Regions from separate parts of the Microbacterium sp. Ru50 genome, predicted to be linked through region 3. Evidence: predicted binding sites of a transcription regulator. Region 3 holds the regulator's gene; each other region holds the start of a gene.
The links. Region 3 encodes LexA, which represses DNA repair genes until DNA is damaged. Its sites were predicted from a motif close to TCGAACANNTGTTCGA; they were not measured.

Region 1 (7,339 bases), on a different contig from region 3:
AGGGCGTGCTGGCGGAGTTCCGGCCCCGGTTCGCCCAGGCACGGGCCGCCGGCATGCGGCGCAAGCTCGGCCTCGCCGATGCGCGAATCTCCGATGAGCACGTCGAGGCGCTCGCCGGCGACTTCCACGAGATGCTCGAGCGGAAGAGCGCGGACTACACCTCGACGTTCCGGTCGCTGGCGGATGCCGCGCGAGGCGACGCCGCCGGCCTCGAGGCGGCGCTCGGCGGGGACGCGGCGCTGGTCGGCTGGTTGGGCCGGTGGCGGGCCCACGATCCCGACGCCGAGGTGATGGATGGCGCGAATCCGATCTACGTGCCGCGGAACCACCTCGTCGAGGAGGCGCTCGCCGCGGCGACCTCCGGGGACCTCGAGCCGCTCGGCTGGCTGACGACGGTCCTGTCGACGCCGTTCACAGCGCGCCCGGGCGCGGAGCGGTACGCTCAGCCCGCAGGTCCGGACTTCGCGGCCGGCTACCAGACGTTCTGCGGGACCTGACCGGAGCGTAACGCGACGCCGCCGATCCGCATTGCGACGCCCGCGCCGCGCGGATCGCGGATCTCGAGGGTCAGCTGTCGGCCCGGACGGTGCAGGCACCCGTTGCTCAGGCACCCGTTGCTCAGGCGCCTGTTGCTCAGGCGCCGGCATCCGTGTACTACGACAACTGCACGGCGGCCCGGTATGCAGGTGCCGCCCCCGTCCGAGCGGGTGACCCCGGTTACGGGCGGCACCTCGACCGCGACGGCGACGGCATCGGCTGCGAGTAGGCAGGGCTCCCCGGGCTCAGGGCACCTTGTGCCCGGCGGCTTGGATGAGTCCGTACCACTCGCCCCGCGTCAGGGGGATGTCGCTGCCCTCGGCGGCATCCGCGACGCGCTGAGGATTCGTCGTGCCGAGCACGACCTGCATCCCGGCGGGGTGGCGGGTGATCCACGCGGTCGCGATGGCGGTCGGGGTGACGCCGTACTTGGCGGCCAGTTCGTCGAGCTTGGCGTTGAGCTCGGGGTACTCCTCGGCGCCGAAGATGACGCCGTCGAAGAAGCCCTTCTGGAACGGCGACCACGCCTGGAGCGTGATGCCGTTGACACGCGAGTAGTCGACGAGTCCGCCGCCGTCGCGGGTGATCGAGTCGTCTTCGCCGGCCATGTTCGACGCGAGCCCTTGGGCGATGATCGTCGAGTGCGTGATCGACAGCTGCACCTGGTTCGCGACGAGCGGCTGGGTCACCGCCGTCTTCAACAGGTCGATCTGACGGGGCGTGTGATTCGAGACGCCGAAGGCGCGCACCTTGCCCGATGACTCGAGGTGGTCGAACGCGCGGGCGACTTCGTCGGGTTCGACGAGAGCGTCGGGACGATGGAGCAGCAGCACGTCGATGCGGTCGGTGCCGAGCGCTTCGAGCGACTCCTCGGCGGAGGTCACGATGTGCTCGTACGAGTGGTCGAAGTGCCAGTCGTCGGCGACGATGCCGGTCTTGGTCTGCAACGTGATCTCGTCGCGCTCGGATGCCGTGAGCTTGAGCGCTTCGGTGAAGCGCCGCTCGCACGCGTGGCGCGAGGAGCCATAGAGGTCGGCGTGGTCGAAGAAGTCGACACCGACCTCGCGGCAGCGGTCGTAGAGGGCTCGGATGTCGTCGTCGGAGAGCTCCTCGATCCTCATCATGCCCGCGACGACGTTGGGGACCTGGATGTTGCTCCGACCGAGGGGGACGCTGCGCATGATTCTCCGTTGATTCAGGGGCGGGACGGTGGTGCTGCTCTATCAGTATGCGCGCCGGACCGTGCCACGATGGGAGAGTGCCGGTCGTCGAGTCGCGTTGCGTCGTGCCTGTGCCCGCCGACGTCGCGTTCGCGGTGTCGCAGACGCAGGGCACGGTGCGGAAGCGGTGGGATCCATTCATTCGGCGACAGCACCTGATCGGGGCGGAACGGCCCGCGAAGGGCGTCCGCACGTACACGGTGCAGCGCTTCGGGCTGGCAATGGAGAGCGAGTACGTCTCGTACAACCCGCCGTCGAACGTCGGGATGAAGATGACGAAAGGTTCGTGGTTCTTCGCGCGTATGGGCGGCGGGTGGCGGTTCAGTCCGGTCGAGGGCGACCCATCGCGTTCGTTGGCCGTGTGGCGCTACAACTTCGCCTGCCGCCCCGCGTGGCTCGCGCCGCTCGCGGAGCGCATCGGCAGCGTCATCCTGCAGCGCGACATCGACCGACGGATCGCCGGCTTCGCGCGCGGATGCGAGGATCCCGTCGTGCTCGCTGAAGCGGAGCGCCTCCGGATCGTATAGACGGCCGCGCCGAGGGGCGCCGGCGAGTTCGTGAAGAGCCCGGGTCAGAAGGGCGGTGGCTCGTCCCTGCCTGCCCCGGGTGGCGGACCGGCGGGATCGGGAACGAAGCACACGGACGGAACCGGCACGTCTTCTCGGTAGATCCGGCCGAGGGGTGAGGTCCATTCGAGAACCCCGCCGCCGATCTGTCTGACTTCCCATTTCGTGAATTGCTTCATCGAATGGTGCCGCTGGCACAGGTGGGCGAGGTTGAAGATGTGGGTGTGCCCGCCGAGGGCGTAGTCGATGGTGTGGTCGAGCTCGCAGCGGATCGCCGCCCTCCGGCATCCGGGGAACCGGCAGTGCTGATCTCTCGCCTTGAGCAGTCTGCTCATCGCCGCGGTGGGTCGGTAGGTGTCGACCTCGACCGGTGTGCGGGTGATGGGATCGATGAAGAGCCGGTTCCAGATTCTCGCGCGGCCGGCGAGCTTGCGGGCGGTGTCGGCGTCGATGAGCGCGGCGCCTACCAGTTCGGCGGGGGCCTCGTCGGCGCCGGTCACCGTCTCAGAGGTCAGCGTCACCTGTACCTGCGCCCGGATCGCACCCAGCGGCCCCGCGGCGTCGCTGCCAGAGGTGGGGTCGACGACCGGAGCGCCGCCGAGCAGCAGGTCGCCGAGGATGTCGGCGCGCAGCTGATCCATCGTGCGAACGTCGGGCGCCGCGGCATCCGCATCCGCAGACTCCGCACCCGCGGCACCATCACCCGCAACGGCAACTCCCGGCGCAGCATCCGCGGGTGGAGACCCGGCGGTGGCGCGCGCATCCTTGACGGACTGCGCCATGGCGGTGAGGCGGTCGTGGATGCCTGCGGCGATGACGGTCGGCAGGGTGGCGCCGAGCTCGGACATGCCGTCGGTGCCGTTGGTCACCCAGACGCGTCGCTTCGCCGTTGCCGTGCGGTGCCGCTCGGCGAAGGACTCGGATCCCATCCGCGCAGCCAGGTTGCGGAGCGCCTCGCGCACCCGTGACGCGATGTCACGCTCGCAGATCGAGATCGCCTGCAGCGCGTAGTCGTCGCGGATGTCGTCGGCGAGGCCGCATCCCATCCGGACGACCGCATCGACATGGTCGCGCGTGATGCGCTGCTGCTCCCACGCCTCGAAGACAGCGGGGTAATCGTCGACGATGGTCAGTGCGTGGTCGATCTCGCTCTGCGCGCGACGGTCGTGCGAGCGTCGCACCCCGGCGACCTCGGCGGCGATCGAGCGCATCTCCATGTCGGAGCCCATACCGCGCGGTCGCGTTCGCGAGCGCGCTGCCTGCCGGAGGGCGCTGCGCCCCGCCTCGGCGAGAGCGCGCGTCATCGCGATGTGGGCCGCGTGAAGCAGCTCGTCTGCTTCGGAGACCCGGTCGACGACACCGGCGTATGGCGACGCCGACGAGCCGGCCTGCGGATCGTATGAGCTGTCGCCGTTCGATGCCATGTTCCCATTCTGCCCAGGGGTCGGACATTGACATCGAATATCCGTACATTTGTGGAGAAGTTTCTCGCTGTCGAATTGTGGAGGAATCGGCGGCCTCTGTCGGACGGCGCACGCAGCGAAATGCGGGCGGAGCGAAATGGCGCAGTGAAAGCATGTGCGGGGCACCGCCCCCCATGGTCGGTGCCCCGCACATCGTTCTCTCGATGAGCGTCAGTCGACGACTCGTCGTCTCGCGATCACCAGCCCGCCGGCCGCGAGAAGCGCCGCAGCCCACACAGCGAGCTCCCACGGCGCCGCACCGCCGGTCGATGCCAGAGCGCGCGTCTTCGCCGCCGACGCGACAGAACCCGCAGCCGAGGTCGCGCCGTCTCGGCCCTCCGACGCAGACCCGTCAACCCCAGCCCCAGACCCGTCAACCCCAGCGCCAGACCCAGACCCGGCACCCGCTCCGGCCCCAGCGCCAGGCCCACCCGGGCCACCGGTGGCGGGCGGAGTGGTCACCTCAGCGGCGCGCACCTCGACGGGGCTCCAGCCGAGCGTGCTGCCGTCGTCCGCGGTGAGTGCGAGGCGGTGGGCGCCCGCGGGGATGTCGGCGGGAAGGGCGAACGTCGCGATGCCGTCTGCCGTGACCGTGGCCACGCCCAGATATCGCGGCTCGGAGAACAGCCACCCGTGGATCGCCATACCCGCCAGCTCGCGTCCGACGTTCGCCGTCACCGTGGTGCCGGGGACGGATGCGCCGTTCACGACGACCCCGCCGCGGTTATCGCCGGTCAGCGCGTCGGGATCGGGCGCGGTCGGTCCGGTGACGGGACTCGTGGATGCCTGCACCGAGACGGGCGCGCTCTGCCCCGCGGCGTTCCGGGCGACGACCGTCAGCGTGTATGTCGTCGAGGGCTCGAGGCCGGTGAACCCGAAGCGTCCGAGACCCTGCACGTCGTCGACCTCGCGCGTTTCGGTGCGGCCGCCGCCCGTGAGGGTCGCGGTGTAGGTGGTGGGCAGATAGAACGGCCAGACCCCCTCCGGGAACGGGTTCTGCAGCGGGGCCGCCCAGATCTCGCCGAGCAGCGCCGTGGGGCTACTGTCACGGATCGTCACCGTCGGCTCGCCGGGAACCTCCGGCACCGCGAATCGAATGTCGCGGGCGCCCGTCGAGCCGTGGCTGTTGTGCAGGCTCGCCTCGATCTCGTAAGTGCCCGGCTTCAGCCCGGTCAGGATGAAGACGGTTCGGGTCGTCGAGGTGCGCGTGATCGGCTCGCCGCCGTCCATGGGACGGACGATGAGCTCGTATCGCTCGATCGGTCCGCGCTCGCCGATCGGGCCGACGCCGATCTCTGCGCCATCGACCCGGATGCTGATCGTGACTCCCGTCTGCGGCGGCAGATCGGCGACACTGTCGTCGTCATCGTGGCCCGCACCGGACCCGTCGTCATTCACGTAGCCGGGCGCCGCACTGACCGCCGCGGGCTCAGCAGACTCGGGTGCGGGTGCGGGTGCGGGTGCGGGTGCGGGTGCGGGTGCGTATGCGGATGCGGATGCTTCGGCGGTGACGCGCTCCGCGGCATCCGGTTCCCCAACCGGCTCCGCGGCTTCCGGGTCCGCAACCAGCGCCTCAGCCATCACCTCGGCACCTGCCACCTCGACTTCGGCTGCCGCGGTCGGCCCCGCCGGATCAACGCCTCCGGCCGGTTCGTCGGCATGCGCCGGGAGCGCCATACCGGCGACGACGAGCGTCGCTGCGATCAGGGCGGCCGAGGCCGCGGCGAGGGAGGGATGTCTTCTCTTCATGGATCCTCATCGAGAGCGAATCGCGACCCGCGCCCCAGTCGGCGAGCCGTCGCTCTCACGCTGGCATCGGTCGCCCCACGACGCGGGCCGTTCGGGCCCGCAACGCGCGTGTGCGAACAATCCCGAACACCCCGGCGGCCAGTGTCGATAGAGTGATCGCCGCGGGGCGAGGGGATCCGCCGCGCGTATGCGGTTTGCGACATGCATCCGCTCGAGGGCGGGGGAGCGCACGTGCAGGACGATGACACGCGATTCGGCGAGCCCGATTCACTCGACGCGATCGCGCGGGATCTGCTCGCGCTGAAGGATGCCGCCGGGCCGGTGTCGTACGCCGAACTCGTCCGTCGCATCGCACAACTGCGCGTCGAGAGGGGCATCAATCCGGCGGCTGCCACGCCTCCGCGTACCACGGTGTACGACGCGTTCCGGCCGGGCCGGGCCCGGGTCGACATCGGGCTGTTGCGCGACATCGTGCTGGCGCTCGGCGCAGATTCAGACGAGGCCGACCGCTGGATCCGTCGTTATCAGCAGGCACGCCGGCCCGATGATGTGGCTCCCCGGGTCTCGCCGCCGCGGCGTCCCCGCCCCGCGAGCGAATCACCGGTCTCGCCGACCTCGCTGACAGCGCCGCCCCCGCTCGTCTCCCGGCGGACGCAGGCGCTGATCATGTTCGGCTGCCTCATCGTCAACTTCATCGGCATGTCGACGGTGCAGCTGCTCCATTTGCCGATCTACCTCGACATGGCGGGCACCGCGGTCGCGGCGATGGTCTTCGGTCCCTGGGCGGGAGTCGTCGTCGGACTCAGCACGAACGTGTTCGGGTTCGTCGTGGGCGCCCCGGGGGCGGCTCCCTTCGCGCTCGTGAACGTCGCCGGAGCGCTCGTATGGGCGTACGGCATCCGCCGGTTCGGCATGGGAGCCGACCTCTTCCGCTACGTCAACCTCACTCTGCTCGTGGCGGTGGCGTGCTCGCTGGTGGGTGCTCCGCTGGGCGTCCTCATGTTCGGCGGGTACTCCGGCCACGGTTCCGACAACGTCACCTCGTCGATCGCCGGACTCGGCCTGCCCGTCGTCGCCGCGGCCTTCTCGGCCAACATCCTCACGTCGGTCATCGACAAGATGCTCTCGGGGTTCATCGCCCTCGTCGGCATCGCGATGCTGCGCAGCCGGGTGAGCATCCCCACCGCGCAGATCCCGCTCGTCGAGCGGCTGATCGCGCAGAGCGGACAGGTCTCGGGCAACCGGAACGGCTGGTCGCCCGGAGCGGTCGCGCGCTGACGTCGCTCGCGTTCCACCGCACGGCTCGAGGCGGAGGTGCGCTGACCGGTCGGGTCGGCTGCCGGGGTCTCGGCGCTCAGATGATGCACCGTTGGTGCGGATCAACCCGGATACCGACCATTGTCGCGACGGCTCCTCAGCCCAAGAACCCGAGCGTAGGTGGCTCGCCGACGTCGGCGGGTTTGGGCTCGGCCCGGGCTAGTTCGACCCCGCCTGCATCCTTCACGATGATCCAATCGATGCCCGCTGCCAATTCAGCCGGCAGGATGACAGAGATCGCGAGGGCAGCGTCTTCTGCAATTCTGTCCCTGTCCCGCTGGTCAGGTTCGATGCCGAGCGTCACGGCCACGTTCGCGCCTTGCACGCTGACGTCCTGTATGTAGCCGGCCCAGGAGGATGGCGCCTCTCTCCAGACGTCCGAGTACTCGTCGATGTTGAGCGCCGCACGAAGCTCTTCATCCACGGTGGACGTATTCACTTCGACGGGCGCGACCGTGGTCGGTGGGTCCTCCGCCGGGGGTGACTG
Region 2 (7,339 bases), 350 kb from region 3:
TGCGAGCGAGCACCGGCCGGGGCACCGGCGCGCGAAGCCGCAGCATCCGCATCACGCGATGAGCACCCGCGCGGTCGTCGCGATCTTCGCCGTCTCGGCGCTCGCGACGCTCGGAGCCGGTGTCGTGCTCGAACGGGTCGGCGACGCCATCGCCGACGAGATCGGCCTGTCGGGGGTCCTGTTCGGAGCGACCGTGCTCGCACTGGCGACCGCGCTGCCGGAGATCTCCACGGGGCTGCAGGCCATCCGCCAGGGCGATGACAATCTCGCGATGAGCGACATCTTCGGCGGCAATGCGTTCCTGCCCGTGCTGTTCCTCGTGGCCACCCTGATCTCGGGCCAGGCCGTACTGCCGCAGGCGAATGGAGCTGACATCTACCTCACCGCGCTGGCCGCGCTGCTGACGCTCGTCTACGTCGTCGGACTCATCTTCCGGCCCGCAAAGCGCGTGGCCGGGATGGGCGTCGATTCACTGGTCGTGCTCGTCCTCTACGCTGCCGGGGTGGCAGGGCTCTTCGCCGTCGCGGGGTGATCCGGCCGCAGGGTGAGCCCGCAGCCGCAGGGTGAGCCCGCAGCCGCAGGGTGAGCCCGCAGACGCAGGGTGAGCCCGCAGCCTCGGGGTGTGCGGGTCAGACCTCGTCCGAGCGTGGCGACCGCACCGACCATCCGACCCGCCGCAGGGCATCGGCCAGTCGTGCGGCCTCGGTCGCCGCGACATCCCATGACACGTCCGAGCACACGTCGACCGCCAGCGGGGGCGGGTCGGCGAACCTGGGGATCTGCACCTCGGCCCACACATCCCGCCCCAGTCCCACGCGCGGGAACGCGGTGCCTGCGTTCTCGATGACGCCATCCGACACGAAAGCGATCGTCTCGAGAGCGTCCGGCTTCGCGATCGGCAGGTCGACGACGAGCGTGACCACGAAGGGTCCGCTGGCGGTGTCTCGGCCGTGGGCGTGCACGCGCTCATCCTGACAGACCCACGGCACTGCGAAGGCCGAAAACCGGATGCCGCCGAGGTGGCGCCTCGGCGTTTCCGATGATTACGAAGAGATAACGGAAAACCCTTGCTCGTCGTTACCTCGTCGTTATAGAGTGCTCGCACGGTAGCTGTTTTGCTGTGGCAGCCACCGGCATGTGATTGCAGGAAACTCTTGGTGCAAAGGGACGAGGGCCCGACCGAATGCCTCTTCGGTCGGGCCCTCAACTGCGTCCGTGGGTCGCGCGCCGGCCGCGGATGACGAGCGCTCAGGCGCCGCCGCCACCACCTCCGCCGCCTCCCCCGCCGGCCGATCCGCCGCCGCTGGAGCCACCCGACGTCGACGACGACGAGGACGCGGCCGACGAGAGCGTGCCGATGCCCGCGGAGAAGGACGAGGCGTCGAAGGCACCCGAGCCGGAGTACCAGATCGGCGCACTCACACCCGCTGCGGCGTAGGCCGCCGTCAGGTGCTCGGCCCACTCCTTCTCGCGGCCGAACAGCACGGCGTACGGCAGCAGACGCTCGTAGATCCGCAGGACCTCGCGGGGGTCGTCCGTCGCGACCGGTTCGCGCTCGGCGCCCGTCGGCGACTGCAGCATCCGGATGCGGTCGGCCTCGGCCCACCGGATGAAGAGGTCGAGCCCGAGCAGGTGATCACGGACCTCCGCGCCCGCGGCCGACAACGGATCGCCGGCGACCGCGAACACGACCACGATGAACGACGCCCCCGCCAGCACGATGCCGATGATGGGCAGCGCCGGGTGGACGTATGCGTTCAGCGCGAGCGCCCCGAACAGGATCACCAGTCCCGCCGCGATCGCCCAGGCGGCGACGGGCCAGCCGCGCACTCCCCTCGGCACCGGCTTGTACATGTCGCGCCCGCGGAGGCTGTCCTTCGCCATCTTCAGCGCCCGCTGGGACTCGGACGACAGCCGCGTGTCGGAGGTCCCGAAACGGTAGACCTCACCGCGTCGGTGATTCGGGAACATGCCGCGCAGGAGTCTGCGCCCGTTCTCGTCGGCGGCCCGGGGATCGACGAGCTCCGCCTGCAGCTTCGCGCGCCCCCAGCGGCGGTGGCCGTCGTCGACGATGCGGATGGAACCGAGGAGCGCGAGCTCAAGGATCTCGGCCGGAATCGCCTTCGAGGTCTTCTGCAGCAGCACCGCCGCATCGAGTGCGTCGATGCGGCGCGGCGGTGCATACTCCGCGATGACCGTCGGACGCCCCGGATCGTCGCGGAGGTACCGGCGGCGGTTCCGCAGCGCCCAGCCGGTGGCACCGGCGAGGAGCACCGCTGCCCCGGACTGAAGCCACCCCAGAGGCGAAGCCAGGAACCCGGTGTCGTATACCTCGAACGCGCCCTCGTCGAACCCGACGGCGAAGCTGAGCGTCTCGTGCGGTGCGAGGTCGGTCGCCGAGGCGGTGATCGCGGTTCCGTCCGGTGAGGCGATGATCTCGGGACACGGAGTCGTGCTGTCCTGCTCGCCGATGTAGCAGGCCTGACGCCCCGCGAGCGAGGCCGCAAGGCCGGGATCGATGTGCAGCGTCGCGGTCACCTGACGGAACGGCTGATTCCAGTCGATGCCGTTGACGTCCCAGTAGAACTCCAGCCCGGTGTCCGCGAAGTCCCACACGACGTTTTCGAGGTCGTAGGTGAAGACGAAGGTGTTCCGCCCGTGCAGGTACCCGGGCTCGCGCGTCAGGATGCCGAGCGTGCCGTCCTCGCTGTCGGTGTCGACGGGACGGGCCTGCCCGTTCTCGTCGGTGACGGAGATGAGCCGCGGATGCAGCGGCTGCCCGTTGTACGTCTCGGGCAGAAGACGGCGCATGCCGCGGTTCTGATCCGACTCGGGGAACTCGGCGACGAAGGTCTCGACGACCCGCATCCGCGCCGTGCCGTCCTCGTCGCGGGTGAGGGTGTAATCGACGGAAAGCGAATCGAAGACGAACGCGTCGACATCGGCGGATTCGTCTTCGGATGCCGCGGCGGGGGCCGTCAGTCCGAAAAGGCCTGTGATCAGCATGAGGACCACGACCGCGAGTGCCGCCCGGGTGCGACGCATCATGCCGACCAGCTTAGGCGGGCAGTAAAGTTGTCGCCATGAGCGATCGTCGTCGTGCCGTGGCAGCGTGGGAGAGCCTGTTCCGCGCGCAGCACGAGATCTTCGACGACATCAGCAACGACTTCGCCGGCGATGAGCTCACGCAAGCCGAGTACGACGTCCTTCTCACGGTCGTGCGCGGCACCGGTCATCGGGCGCGGCTGCGCGATGTCACGGCCAACATGCTCATCAGCCAGCCGAGCGTGTCGCGCCTGGTCGACCGGATGGTCTCGCGCGGCCTCATCACCAAGTGCGGTGACCCCACCGACGGTCGCGGCGCGATGCTCACCGCGACCCCGGAGGGCGTCTCAGCCTTCCGCCGGCTCGCTGCGGCCCACGGTCGCTCCATCGCCGAGCGGATGTCGATGCTGTCGACCGAGGAGCTGGAGCAGCTCGAGCAGCTGACGACGAAGCTGCGCCGCCTGCCCTGACGCCCGGCGGAGCGGTCGGGCGGCGTCCCGCGGTGTCGTGGGGCGTCGTGCGGCGTCGTGGGGCGTCACGCGGTGTCGTGGGGCGTCGTGCGGTGTCGATTCCTCCCCAGGCGGGACGGTGACCCGACATTCTTTGACCGAACATAGGTCCGACTCACATGTCGTACCTTGCTGGCATCATGGGAACATGACAGCGAATGGCGTGGGTGGCGAAGTGGGACGCGAGGCCCCCACACCGTCGCAGGCGCTCGCTCTCTCGCGGTACGCGGAGGCGCTCGACCTCTCTCACGCCGCTGACATCGCCCGCACTCGGGCGCTGGCCGATCTGGGCCACGCCGCCCTGCACAACGCGCGCCGCGACGGCGTGCGCGGCATGGCGTCGGATATGGAGCTGCGGTCGGTGGCAGCCGAAGCGGCCGGGATGGCCCGGCTGACCGACCGCCGGCTGCAGGGTGAGATCGACCACGCGATGACGGTCATCGACGACTACCCCACTGTGTTCGACGCGTGGGTGCAGCGGCGGATCGAATGCGGACACGTGGATCTGGTGGTGCGCGTCGGCGCGGGGGTGCCGGCTGCGATGCGGGATTCGTTCGCGGAGGCCGCGATCGGGGTGTGTGAGCGGGATGTGCCCTCCCGCGTGCGGGGTGCGCTGGAGACCCTGGCAGCCCGGTTGCATACGCAGACGTTCACAGAGCGGCACAAGACCGCGGTCGCGGAACGGTGCGTGCGCGTGTTCCACGGAACCGACGGAATGTCGAACCTCGTCGCCAGTCTGCCCACGGTGATCGCGGCGGGGATGCTCGACCGGCTCACGCAGATGGGACAGTCGGTGAAGGACGCCCGGGTCGCGGGCACTGGCGGTGCCGGGGCGGGCGGGGCGGATGCCGCTGGCCGGGGCGCCGGCGCGGATGCCGGGGAGAGTTCGGCGGCGGATGCCGCAGAAGCGGGCGAGCCCGCCGATACCCGGACGATGGACCAGCTGCGCGCGGACATCCTGGGCGACCTCGTTCTCGGCGGCGCGCCCGTGGTCGACCCGACCTACGGGACCGACCGGGCCGGTGGGCTGGGGGCGATCCGGGCACGCGTGCAAGTCGCCGTCGCCGCGGGGACACTGATGGGCAAGGACGAGAACCCCGCCGAAGCCGTCGGGGCCGGGCTCGTCGATGCCGACACCGTCCGACGACTCGCCGGGCAGGTCAGCGAATGGGACCGGCTCTTCATCGACCCGGTCATCCGCACACCGGTCGAGATCGACACCTATCGGCCCACCGCATCGATGAAGAAACTCCTGATGGTGCGGGACCAGCACTGCCGGTTCCCCGGATGCCGGCGCGCCGCGATCCGGTGCGAGATCGACCACACGATCGATTACGCCCTTGGCGGCCACACCCACATCTTCAACCTCGCCCACCTCTGCCAAAGACACCACTCGATGAAGCAGTTCACCAAGTGGGAGGTCAGACAGATCGGAGGCGGGGTTCTCGAATGGACCTCACCCCTCGGCAGGACCTACCGCGAAGACGTCCCCATACCGGCCGTCTGCTTCGCCATCGACACCGCGAGCCCGCCACGGGATGCCGGAAGCGGCGGGCCACCGACGGACGAACCTCCACCGTTCTGAGTTCGGGGCGTGTGTCCGCGCACGTTCCGAGGCCGGGCACGACGGACTCGCGCGCCTTTGGTCACCGGTGACGCATCTCCTCAGCCGCGACGCATCGGCGCATCCGCGCATCCGCGCATCCGCGCATCCGCGACGCATTCGGCACCGACCCGCACGCGACGGGCGGCCGCCGCCCCCGAGGGAGCTGCGGCCGCCCGTCGTGCGAACGCGGATTTGCGCGATCAGTTCTCGATCGGCACCACCGGCGCGGCTGCGTCGGTCGTGACCTCGACCTTGCGCGGCTTGGCCTTCTCGCTGACCGGGATGGTCACGGTCAGGACGCCGTTGTTGTAGGTCGCGGCGATGCCTTCCGTGTCGACGCCCTGGCCGAGGTTCAGCTGGCGCAGGAAGCTCGCGGCTTCACGCTCGCGCGTGATCCACTTCACTCCGTCGCCGCTGGTGAGCGTGCGCTCGGCGCGGATCGTCAGCAGCTGGCCGTCGACGTCGATGTCGACCGAGCCCGGGTCGATGCCCGGCAGGTCGGCGGTCATCACGTAGTGGTCGCCGTCACGGTAGAGGTCCATCGGCATGCGACGGGGGCCGCGGCGCGTGTCGAAGAGGCTCGAGGCAATGCGGTCGAGGTCGCGGAACGGGTCGTAAGTAGCCATCGATCTTTCCCTTCTCTGATGCTTCATGTTGAGATCTGGAAGTTGAGCCCTGTCGGCTCAACTGCATTCAGATTAGCACTCTCCCCCATCGAGTGCCAAGGGTTCTCGCACGGCGAACAGCGCCCCGGAGACGGGGCGCGGAAGGGCCTCTCAGCACTCGACGACGTTGACGGCGAGCCCGCCCTCGCTCGTCTCCTTGTACTTGTGTGACATGTCGATCCCCGTCTGCCGCATCGTCTCGACGACGGCATCCAGCGAGACGTAGTGCTGCCCGTCGCCCCGCAGCGCGAGGCGCGCAGCGGTGACCGCCGTCGACGCGGCGATCGCGTTGCGTTCGATGCACGGGATCTGCACGAGACCGCCGACCGGGTCGCACGTGAGCCCGAGGTGGTGCTCCATCGCGATCTCCGCCGCGTTCTCGATCTGCGCGTTGCTGCCACCCATGACCGCCGTCAGGCCCCCGGCCGCCATCGCGCACGCGGACCCGACCTCGGCCTGACACCCGCCCTCCGCACCCGAGATCGAGGCGTTGGCCTTGAAGAGCGAGCCGAGCGCCGTCGCGGTCAACAGGAACCGCCGAATCCCGCGCCGACGGTCGAGATCCTCCGAGGCCAGGCGCGACTCCGCCGCGAACCGCCACCAGTACATCGCCACCGCGGGAACAATCCCCGCGGCCCCGTTGGTGGGCGCGGTGACGACGCGTCCGCCCGACGCGTTCTCCTCGTTGACGGCGAGCGCGAACGCACCCAGCCACTCCCCCGGGAGCTCCCGCCCACCCGCGGCTTCGGCCGCCTCGAGCTGCGCACGCATCGCGCCCGCGCGCCGCCGCACGCGCAGCATCCCGGGCAACGTGCCCTCGGCACGCAAGCCCGCATCGACGCACCCCGACATCGCATCCCAGATCGCGTCGAGCCCCGCGGCGACCTCAGCCTCGGGACGAAGCACCTCCTCGTTGCGGCGCGCGAGCCCGGCGATGCTCACCCCGTCGCGCTCGCACAGCTCGAGCAGCTCGGCCGCCGTGCTGAACCGGTACGGCCACGCGACATCGCTGCTCGGTCCGCCTCCCGCTCCCCGCGGAGCGGCGTCTGCCCCCGCCCGGCGGATGAAGCCACCCCCGACCGAGAGATACGTGTCCGACGCGACGAGATGGCCGGCGGCATCCCACGCGCTCAGCGTCATCGCGTTCGGATGCTCCGGCAGTCGCGTCCGCGGCTCGAAGGTCACATCGCCTCGCGAGAACGGCACCGGATGCCGGCCTGCGAGCAGCAGAGGTGAGCCGTCCGTCCAGCTCGTCCACGCCGCGCGGACCGCATCGGGATCGACCGTCTCGGGCGCGTGGCCCTGCAACCCCGCGACCACCGCGTCGGGAGTGCCGTGCCCGATGCCGGTCGCTCCGAGCGACCCGTACAGCACGCAACCGACGCGCACGACCTCGGGCAGCCTGCCGGCGGCCTCGAGCCCGACGGCGAAAGCTCGGGCGGCGCGCAACGGGCCGACCGTGTGGGAGCTCGAGGGTCCTACACCGATGGAGAACAGCTCGAACGCCGAGACGT
Region 3 (7,339 bases):
GACGCGGGATCCACCGCTGCAGCATCCCGTGGAGCTCGTTCTTGCCCACGCGGATCGGCGGATTGGAGCGGATGGTCCGGAATACGACGTCGTCGGGAACATCGTCGGGCAGGACGGCGTTGACGTTGTCGAGTCCCAGATCAGCGGCGTTGCGTCGCACCAGGTCGAGTGCCCGTTCGTTCACGTCGACGGCCCACACCGTGGCGTGAGGCGACTCCAGAGCCAGCGACAGCGAGATCGGCCCCCAGCCGCAGCCGAGGTCGAGGAAATCCCCGCCGGACGGTGCCGGCGGAGTATTGGCCAGAAGAACCCCTGTGCCCGAATCCACGTGGTCAGGGCTGAACACCCCGCCCGCGGTCGTGACCTCCACGGCACGGCCCGCGAGGGTCACGCGGATGCGGCGGAGGTTCTGCTCGCTGGACGGGGACGCGCTGAAGTAATGATCGCTCCCCATGCATCCGAGCGTATCGGAGCCGGACGTACCGGCGGGAGACTAGAATTCACGGATGCCCGGGCACGGGCATCCCGGGAAGAGAGTTATGACGCATATCACCACCCCCGACGGCGACGACGACATCGCGGTGGACCCGGTCGAGCGCGTGCTCGCGAGCGCGGAGACGCGTTCGTCGATCCGCGTCTTCGGCGGCGCCCAGGCGCTGCAGGACGAGGCGACCGTCGCGTACGGAGACACCGACGGCGACCAGTGGGACCGCGAGGAGCGTGCCGCGCTGCGTCGCGTCCCCGGCCTGTCCACCGAGCTCGAGGATGTCACCGAGGTCGAGTACCGCCAGCTGCGACTCGAGAACGTCGTGCTCGTCGGCGTCTACCCCCAGGGGGCGCAGGAGGACGCGGAGAACTCGCTGCGCGAGCTCGCGGCGCTGGCCGAGACCGCCGGCGCGGTCGTGCTCGACGGCGTGCTCCAGCGGCGGCCGCATCCGGACCCCGCGACCTACATCGGACGCGGCAAGGCCGCCGAGCTGCGCGACCTCGTCGCCGCGGTCGGAGCCGACACCGTGATCGCCGACACTGAGCTGGCGCCGAGTCAGCGGCGTGCCCTCGAGGACGTCGCGAAGGTCAAGGTCATCGACCGCACGACGGTCATCCTCGACATCTTCAGCCAGCACGCGAAGAGCCGTGAGGGCAAGGCCCAGGTCGAGCTCGCCCAGCTCGAGTACCTGCTCCCGCGCCTGCGAGGCTGGGGTGAGTCGATGAGCCGTCAGGCCGGTGGCCAGGTCGGCGCCGGCGGCGCGGGCATGGGCTCGCGCGGACCGGGTGAGACGAAGATCGAGCTCGACCGTCGCCGCATCCGCACCCGTATGGCGCAGCTGCGCAAGCAGATCCGCGAGTTCGCGCCGTCGCGCGAGGCCAAGCGGGCGGAGCGCCGGCGCAACACAATCCCCTCGGTCGCGATCGCCGGCTACACCAACGCCGGCAAGTCGAGCCTGCTCAACCGGCTGACGAGCGCCGGCGTCCTCGTCGAGAACGCCCTGTTCGCGACGCTGGATGCCACCGTGCGCCGGGCCGAGGCCGCCGACGGCCGCGTCTTCACGCTCACCGACACCGTCGGCTTCGTGCGCAATCTGCCTCATCAGCTCGTCGAGGCCTTCCGGTCGACGCTCGAGGAGGTGTCGGGTGCGGACGTCATCGTGCACGTCGTGGACGGGTCGCATCCCGATCCTGCGGCACAGCTCGCGACCGTCCGCGATGTGATGGGCGACGTGGGCGCTCGTGCGACGCGCGAGCTCGTCGTGTTCAACAAGGCCGACCTCGTCGACGACGATGCTCGGCTGCTGCTGCGCGGGCTCGAGCCGACGGCGCACTTCGTGTCCTCGCGCACCGGCGAGGGCATCGATGAGCTCCGCGCCGCCATCGAGGACGCGCTGCCCCTGCCGGCCGTCGAGGTGCGCGCGCTCGTGCCGTACGACCGCGGCGACCTGATCTCGGCCGTGCACGAGAGCGGCCACATCGTCGCGACGTCGCACGAGCAGGACGGGACCGCCGTGCACGCGCATGTCTCGGAGCGTCTCGCGGCCGAGCTTGCGCCCTACGCCGTCTGAATCGGCGCGCGGCGATACACCTGCACGATCGGTGGTGCCGGTGAGTCCTCCGCGCGCGTGGAAGGCCTCACCAACACCACCGGCCTGACGGATGTATCAGCACCGGCCGTCGCGGGGCTCAATCGAGCGCGAGCGGTGCGACGCCGGGGGTGTCGAAGCCGAAGACCCGGCCGAGGAACGCCAGCTCGGTCTCGAGCGCGTTCACGATCGTCTCGGTGCGCCGGAACCCGTGTCCCTCGCCCGCGTATAGCACGTAGGCGTGGGGCACACCGTGCGCCACGAGCGCGTCGCGGATGGCCTCGGCCTGCGCCGGCGGCACGACGGCGTCCTCGTCGCCCTGCAGGAGCAGCAGCGGCACCCGGAACCGCTCGGGTCGGCTCAGCGGCGATCGCTCGATGTAGACCGGCTCGGCTTCGGGGAGGGGGCCGATGAGACCGTCGAGGTACCGCGCCTCGAAGTCGTGCGTCTCGGCGGCCAGAGCACGCGCATCGCCGACACCGTAGCGCGAGACGCCCGCCCCGAAGACATCCGTTCCGACGAGCGCCGCGAGCACGGTCCAGCCGCCGGCGGATCCTCCCTCGATCGCCAGCCGTGACGGATCCGCGAGACCCTCGTCGGCGAGACCGCGTGCGGCCGCGGCGACGTCGTCGACGTCGACGACACCCCACTGTCCCTTCAGCCGTTCGCGGTAGGAACGGCCGTATCCCGTCGAACCGCCGTAGTTGACGTCGAGGACGCCGATGCCGCGGCTCGTGAAGTAGGCCACCTTGCTGTCGGCTGCGCCGCCCACGTGCGAGGTCGGCCCGCCGTGCACCCAGACCAGGTACGGGGGCAGTTCGTCGGCCGGCGCGGTGACGTCGGGGTTGGTCGGCGGGTAGGCGAAGGCATGCACCAGGCCGTGCGGGCCCTCCGTCGTCAGCTGCCGGGCGTGCGGGATCCACGATGCGTCGACGTCCGGAGCACCGCCGCGGACCGCGCTCGTCTCGCCGGTGTCCAGGTCGACGAGCCACAGGCCCGCCCCTCCCGGCATCGCCCCGCTGACGAGGGCGCGGCTGCCGCGGACGTCTTCGATCTGCACGCGTGCGGTGGCGGGGAAGGGAAGCGGGATGGCGCCGCCGTCGCGGTCCACGATCACGAGCTGGTCCGATCCGTGGGTGCGCACGGCCACCAGGCGGCCGTCATCGAGCGGCGCGTACCAGCGGGTGCCGAGCACCCACAGGCCACCACCCGTGTCGGCGTCGGCGGGCGAGACGGCCGTGGGCGGGGCGTCGGTCGCGGGGTCGACGCGGTAGACATTCCAGCGTCCGGTCGGCTCGTCGGCGAAGAACAGCGCGCCGTCGTCGGTCCACTCGGGCTGCAGCGCGGCGGTGGCGCCGCCCGCGACGTCACGGATGCCGCGGGGGGCGTCCAGGTCGGCGACGCGGATGCGCGTGCGGTCCCAGGGCATGTCGGGGTGATCCCAGGCCACCCAGGCGAGGCGCGAGCCATCGGGCGACAGCGCCGGCTGGGCGACGAAGTCGCTACCGCCGGCGAGCTCGGTCACGCTCGAGGCGTCGGGAACCTCGGCGCTGTCAGCGCGCTCGATGCGGACGATGTGGCGCTCGGGCGTGCCGCCGGGACGTTCGCGTTCGCGAACCGCGAGAAGGACGCCGCGCTGCCAGCGGAGGCCCCCGTAGTGCGTGCCGGTCTCCTCCGGAGTGAGCGGTCGGGGATCGCCGCCCGGGCGAAGGCTCCGGATGCGCTGGTCGGACTTGTCGACGAAGAACAGCTCGCCGTCATCCGACACCGTCCAGGCTCCGCCGCCGTACTCGTGCACGCGCGACCGGGCGTTCCAGGGTGCGGGGAGGACGACCTGCACGGTGCCATCGCCGCGGCGGCGCATGACCGCGACGCGACCGGCCTCGTCGGGCAGCGACTCGCCCCACCAGATCTCATCACCCACGAAGCTCGCGCCGTCGAGGCGCAATGATGACGCGCTGGCCCATGCCGCCGTCAGGGGAGAGGGCCAGGAACCATAGGGAAGCTGCTGCGACATACAGCCACGCTACGCGAGGCCTGGCTTCCCGACCTCGACCGGGGAGACGGTGGGGAGCGGATGCCGTCCCGGGGCGCCTCAGACCGTGCGCAGAACCGCCACGACCTTGCCGAGCACCGTCGCGTCGTCGCCGAGGATCGGCTCGAACGCCGAGTTGCGGGGGAGGAGCCACGTGTGGCCGTCGCGCTGGCGGAGCGTCTTCACCGTCGCCTCGCCGTCGAGCATGGCCGCGACGATCTCGCCGTTGTCGGCGGTTGCCTGCGCCCGCACGACGACCCAGTCGCCGTCGCAGATGGCCGCGTCGATCATCGAGTCGCCGACGACCTTGAGCATGAACAGCTCGCCCTTGCCGACGAGCTGGCGCGGCAGCGGGAAGATCTCCTCGACCTGCTGGTCGGCGGTGATCGGCACGCCCGCCGCGATGCGGCCCACGAGCGGCACGAGGGCGGCGTCGCCGAGGGCGGGCGCGGCGTCGGCCGGGTTCTCGCCGGCGGTGCCCGGGAGATCGATGAGCACCTCCATCGCGCGGGTCTTGCCGGGGTCGCGCCGCAGGTAGCCGCTGAGCTCGAGCTGGTTCAGCTGGTGGGTGACGCTGGACAGCGACTTGAGGCCGACCGCGTCGCCGATCTCGCGCATGCTCGGCGGGTAGCCGTTGCGGGCGATCGCGTTCTGGATCACCTCGAGGATCGCGAGCTGCTTGTCGCTCAGATTCTTGCGTCGTCGCGTCTGCGGCTTCTCGCTCATACCGCCGGTCTCCTGTCGTCGCGCCCCGTCCCCGACCCGATGTCGGAGGTTCATGGTGGGCTCTCGCTGTCGAAAAGGTAGCCCGATACGACGGCGACATCGCGGAACGCTCCGCGTGTCTCTTCGATCGGTCTCCGATTTCGGTGGGTGGTTGACACCACACAATATCGAAGATACGTTCGGAACCGAAGTTCGCACCCGTCTCTCCCGGCCGAGAGGCGGGGGCGAATCTTCCTACCGCTCCCGAGGAGATGCCATGACCACGATCGATGCCCGCTTCGCACCGGCCCCCCGCACCCGCCTGCGTCTGACGCGCCGCGGACGCCGCGTCGTCGCCACGATCGCCGCCCTTCCGGCGGTCGTCGCCATCACGGCAGCCGTGCTCTCGGGGGGAGGCGCGCTCGCCTCGAGCGAGGTCGGCGCCCCCGCCGGCTCGTTCACGACCGTGACCGTGATGTCCGGCGAATCGCTCTGGTCCATCGCCGAAGAGGTGGCGCCCGCCGCCGACCCCCGCGATGTCGTCGATGCGATCATCCGGCTGAACGCTCTCGGCTCGGGCCAGCTCGAGGCCGGCCAGACGCTTGCGATCCCGGCCGAGTACGCCGCGAGCTGACACCGGCGGCAACAGTGGCGCGCGCGGCCTAGCATGGGTGGGATGAGCCCGAGTCTGGATGATCTGCCCCTCAGAGACGATCTGCGAGGCCTCACCCCGTACGGCGCCCCGCAGGCGCCCCTTCCGGTCGCGCTGAACGTCAACGAGAACACGCATCCCGTTCCCGAAGAGGTCGCCGACGACATCCTGGATGCCGTAGCCCGCGCCCTGCGCGACGTCAACCGCTATCCCGACCGCGAGTTCACCCACCTCCGCGAGTCGTTCGCCGAGTACCTCGGCCACGGCCTGACCCCCGATCGCATCTGGGCAGCGAACGGATCGAACGAGGTCCTGCAGCACCTCCTCCAGGCCTTCGGAGGCCCGGGACGCACCGCGATGGGCTTCGGTCCGACCTACTCGATGTACCCCCTGCTGACGCGCGCGACCGGCGCCCAGTACGTCACGGGGACACGTGGACCCGACTTCACGCTCGATCCCGCCTCCGCCGCAGCCCAGGTCGCCGAGCTCCGCCCGGACGTCGTCTTCCTGTGTGCGCCCAACAACCCCACCGGCACACCCCTCGGGCTCGACGTCATCGAGGCGGTGTACGGGGCCACCGACGGCATCGTGATCGTCGACGAGGCCTACCAGGAGTTCGCGCCGCGCGAAAGCTCCTCCGCTCTGACGCTTCTCGGTGAGCGCAACCGGCTCGTCGTGTCGCGCACGATGAGCAAGGCCTTCGCCTTCGCCGGCGCCCGCGTCGGCTACCTCGCCGCCGACCCCACGCTCATCGACGCGCTCCGGCTCGTCCGACTGCCGTACCACTTGAGCGCGCTGACGCAGGCGGCGGCGACAGCCGCCCTCTCCCACTCGACGACGATGCTCCGGATGGTCGACGAGATCGTCGCGCAGCGCGACCGGATGTCGGCGACGCTCGACGCCCTCGGCTATCACGCGTACGAGAGCTGGACGAACTTCGTGCTGTTCGACGGCGTCGACGACCCGCGGGCGACCTGGCAGGCTCTGTACGACCGCGGCATCCTCGTCCGCGACGTGGGCATCCCGCACAGCCTGCGTGTGAGCGCCGGCACGGAAGACGAGACGACCGCGTTCCTCGAAGCACTGGCCTCGATAGACTCGGAGGCATGACCAGCCCCCGAACGGCCAGCATCCGTCGCGCCACGAGCGAGTCGAGCGTCGAGCTCGAGCTCAACCTCGACGGCACCGGGATCAGCACGATCGAGACGACCGTGCCGTTCTTCGACCACCTGCTGACGGCGTTCGCGAAGCACTCGCTCACCGACCTGACCGTGCGCGCGACGGGCGATACGCACATCGACGCGCACCACACGGTGGAGGATGTGGCGATCGTGCTCGGACAGGCGCTGCGTTCCGCGCTGGGCGACAAGTCGGGCATCTCCCGCTACGGTGATGCACTCGTGCCCCTCGACGAGGCGCTCGCGCAGGCGGTCGTCGACATCTCGGGGCGTCCGTACCTCGTGCACTCGGGGGAGCCGGACGGTTACGAGTTCCACCTCGTCGGCGGGCACTTCACCGGTTCGCTCGTGCGACACACGTTCGAGGCCATCGCGTTCAACGCCGGGCTGACGGTGCACGTCCGCGTCCTCGGCGGACGTGATCCGCACCACATCGCCGAAGCGGAGTACAAGGCGTTCGCCCGAGCTTTCCGGCAGGCGAAGGCGCTCGATCCGCTCGTGCACGGCATCCCCAGCACGAAGGGCGCCCTATGACCGAGGGTGACCGGACCGAACGCGCGCCGCTCGTCGCCGTGCTCGACTACGGGTCGGGCAACGTCCACTCGGCGGTCAAGGCTCTTTCCGCCGCGGGGGCAGATGCGCGGTTGACGTCGGACCGCGGCCTCATCCGCGACGCCGACGGGCTTCTCGTTCC

Region 1: a site for LexA is predicted at 3,781-3,796, ahead of C3481_RS13655 (HNH endonuclease signature motif containing protein). Genes of this name have one in related genera too.
Region 2: a site for LexA is predicted at 3,653-3,668, ahead of C3481_RS06090 (HNH endonuclease signature motif containing protein). Genes of this name have one in related genera too.

The regions. Positions count from the first base shown of each region.
Region 1 is NZ_PQSV01000004.1:63,829-71,167, reverse strand. It holds gene C3481_RS13675 (YdiU family protein) at 1-497, shown strand, start outside; gene C3481_RS13670 (excalibur calcium-binding domain-containing protein) at 587-766, shown strand; gene C3481_RS13665 (aldo/keto reductase family oxidoreductase) at 783-1,718, opposite strand; gene C3481_RS13660 (SRPBCC family protein) at 1,796-2,284, shown strand; gene C3481_RS13655 (HNH endonuclease signature motif containing protein) at 2,329-3,747, opposite strand; gene C3481_RS13650 (fibronectin type III domain-containing protein) at 3,958-5,535, opposite strand; gene C3481_RS13645 (ECF transporter S component) at 5,737-6,813, shown strand; gene C3481_RS13640 (hypothetical protein) at 6,950-7,339, opposite strand, start outside.
Region 2 is NZ_PQSV01000001.1:1,264,957-1,272,295, forward strand. It holds gene C3481_RS06070 (sodium:calcium antiporter) at 1-532, shown strand, start outside; gene C3481_RS06075 (hypothetical protein) at 630-962, opposite strand; gene C3481_RS06080 (DUF2207 domain-containing protein) at 1,249-3,048, opposite strand; gene C3481_RS06085 (MarR family winged helix-turn-helix transcriptional regulator) at 3,084-3,515, shown strand; gene C3481_RS06090 (HNH endonuclease signature motif containing protein) at 3,703-5,139, shown strand; gene C3481_RS06095 (Hsp20/alpha crystallin family protein) at 5,361-5,786, opposite strand; gene C3481_RS06100 (L-serine ammonia-lyase) at 5,937-7,339, opposite strand, start outside.
Region 3 is NZ_PQSV01000001.1:911,676-919,014, reverse strand. It holds gene C3481_RS04395 (class I SAM-dependent methyltransferase) at 1-454, opposite strand, end outside; gene hflX (GTPase HflX) at 540-2,057, shown strand; gene C3481_RS04385 (prolyl oligopeptidase family serine peptidase) at 2,176-4,092, opposite strand; gene lexA (transcriptional repressor LexA) at 4,171-4,836, opposite strand; gene C3481_RS04375 (LysM peptidoglycan-binding domain-containing protein) at 5,093-5,449, shown strand; gene C3481_RS04370 (histidinol-phosphate transaminase) at 5,492-6,577, shown strand; gene hisB (imidazoleglycerol-phosphate dehydratase HisB) at 6,574-7,179, shown strand; gene hisH (imidazole glycerol phosphate synthase subunit HisH) at 7,176-7,339, shown strand, end outside.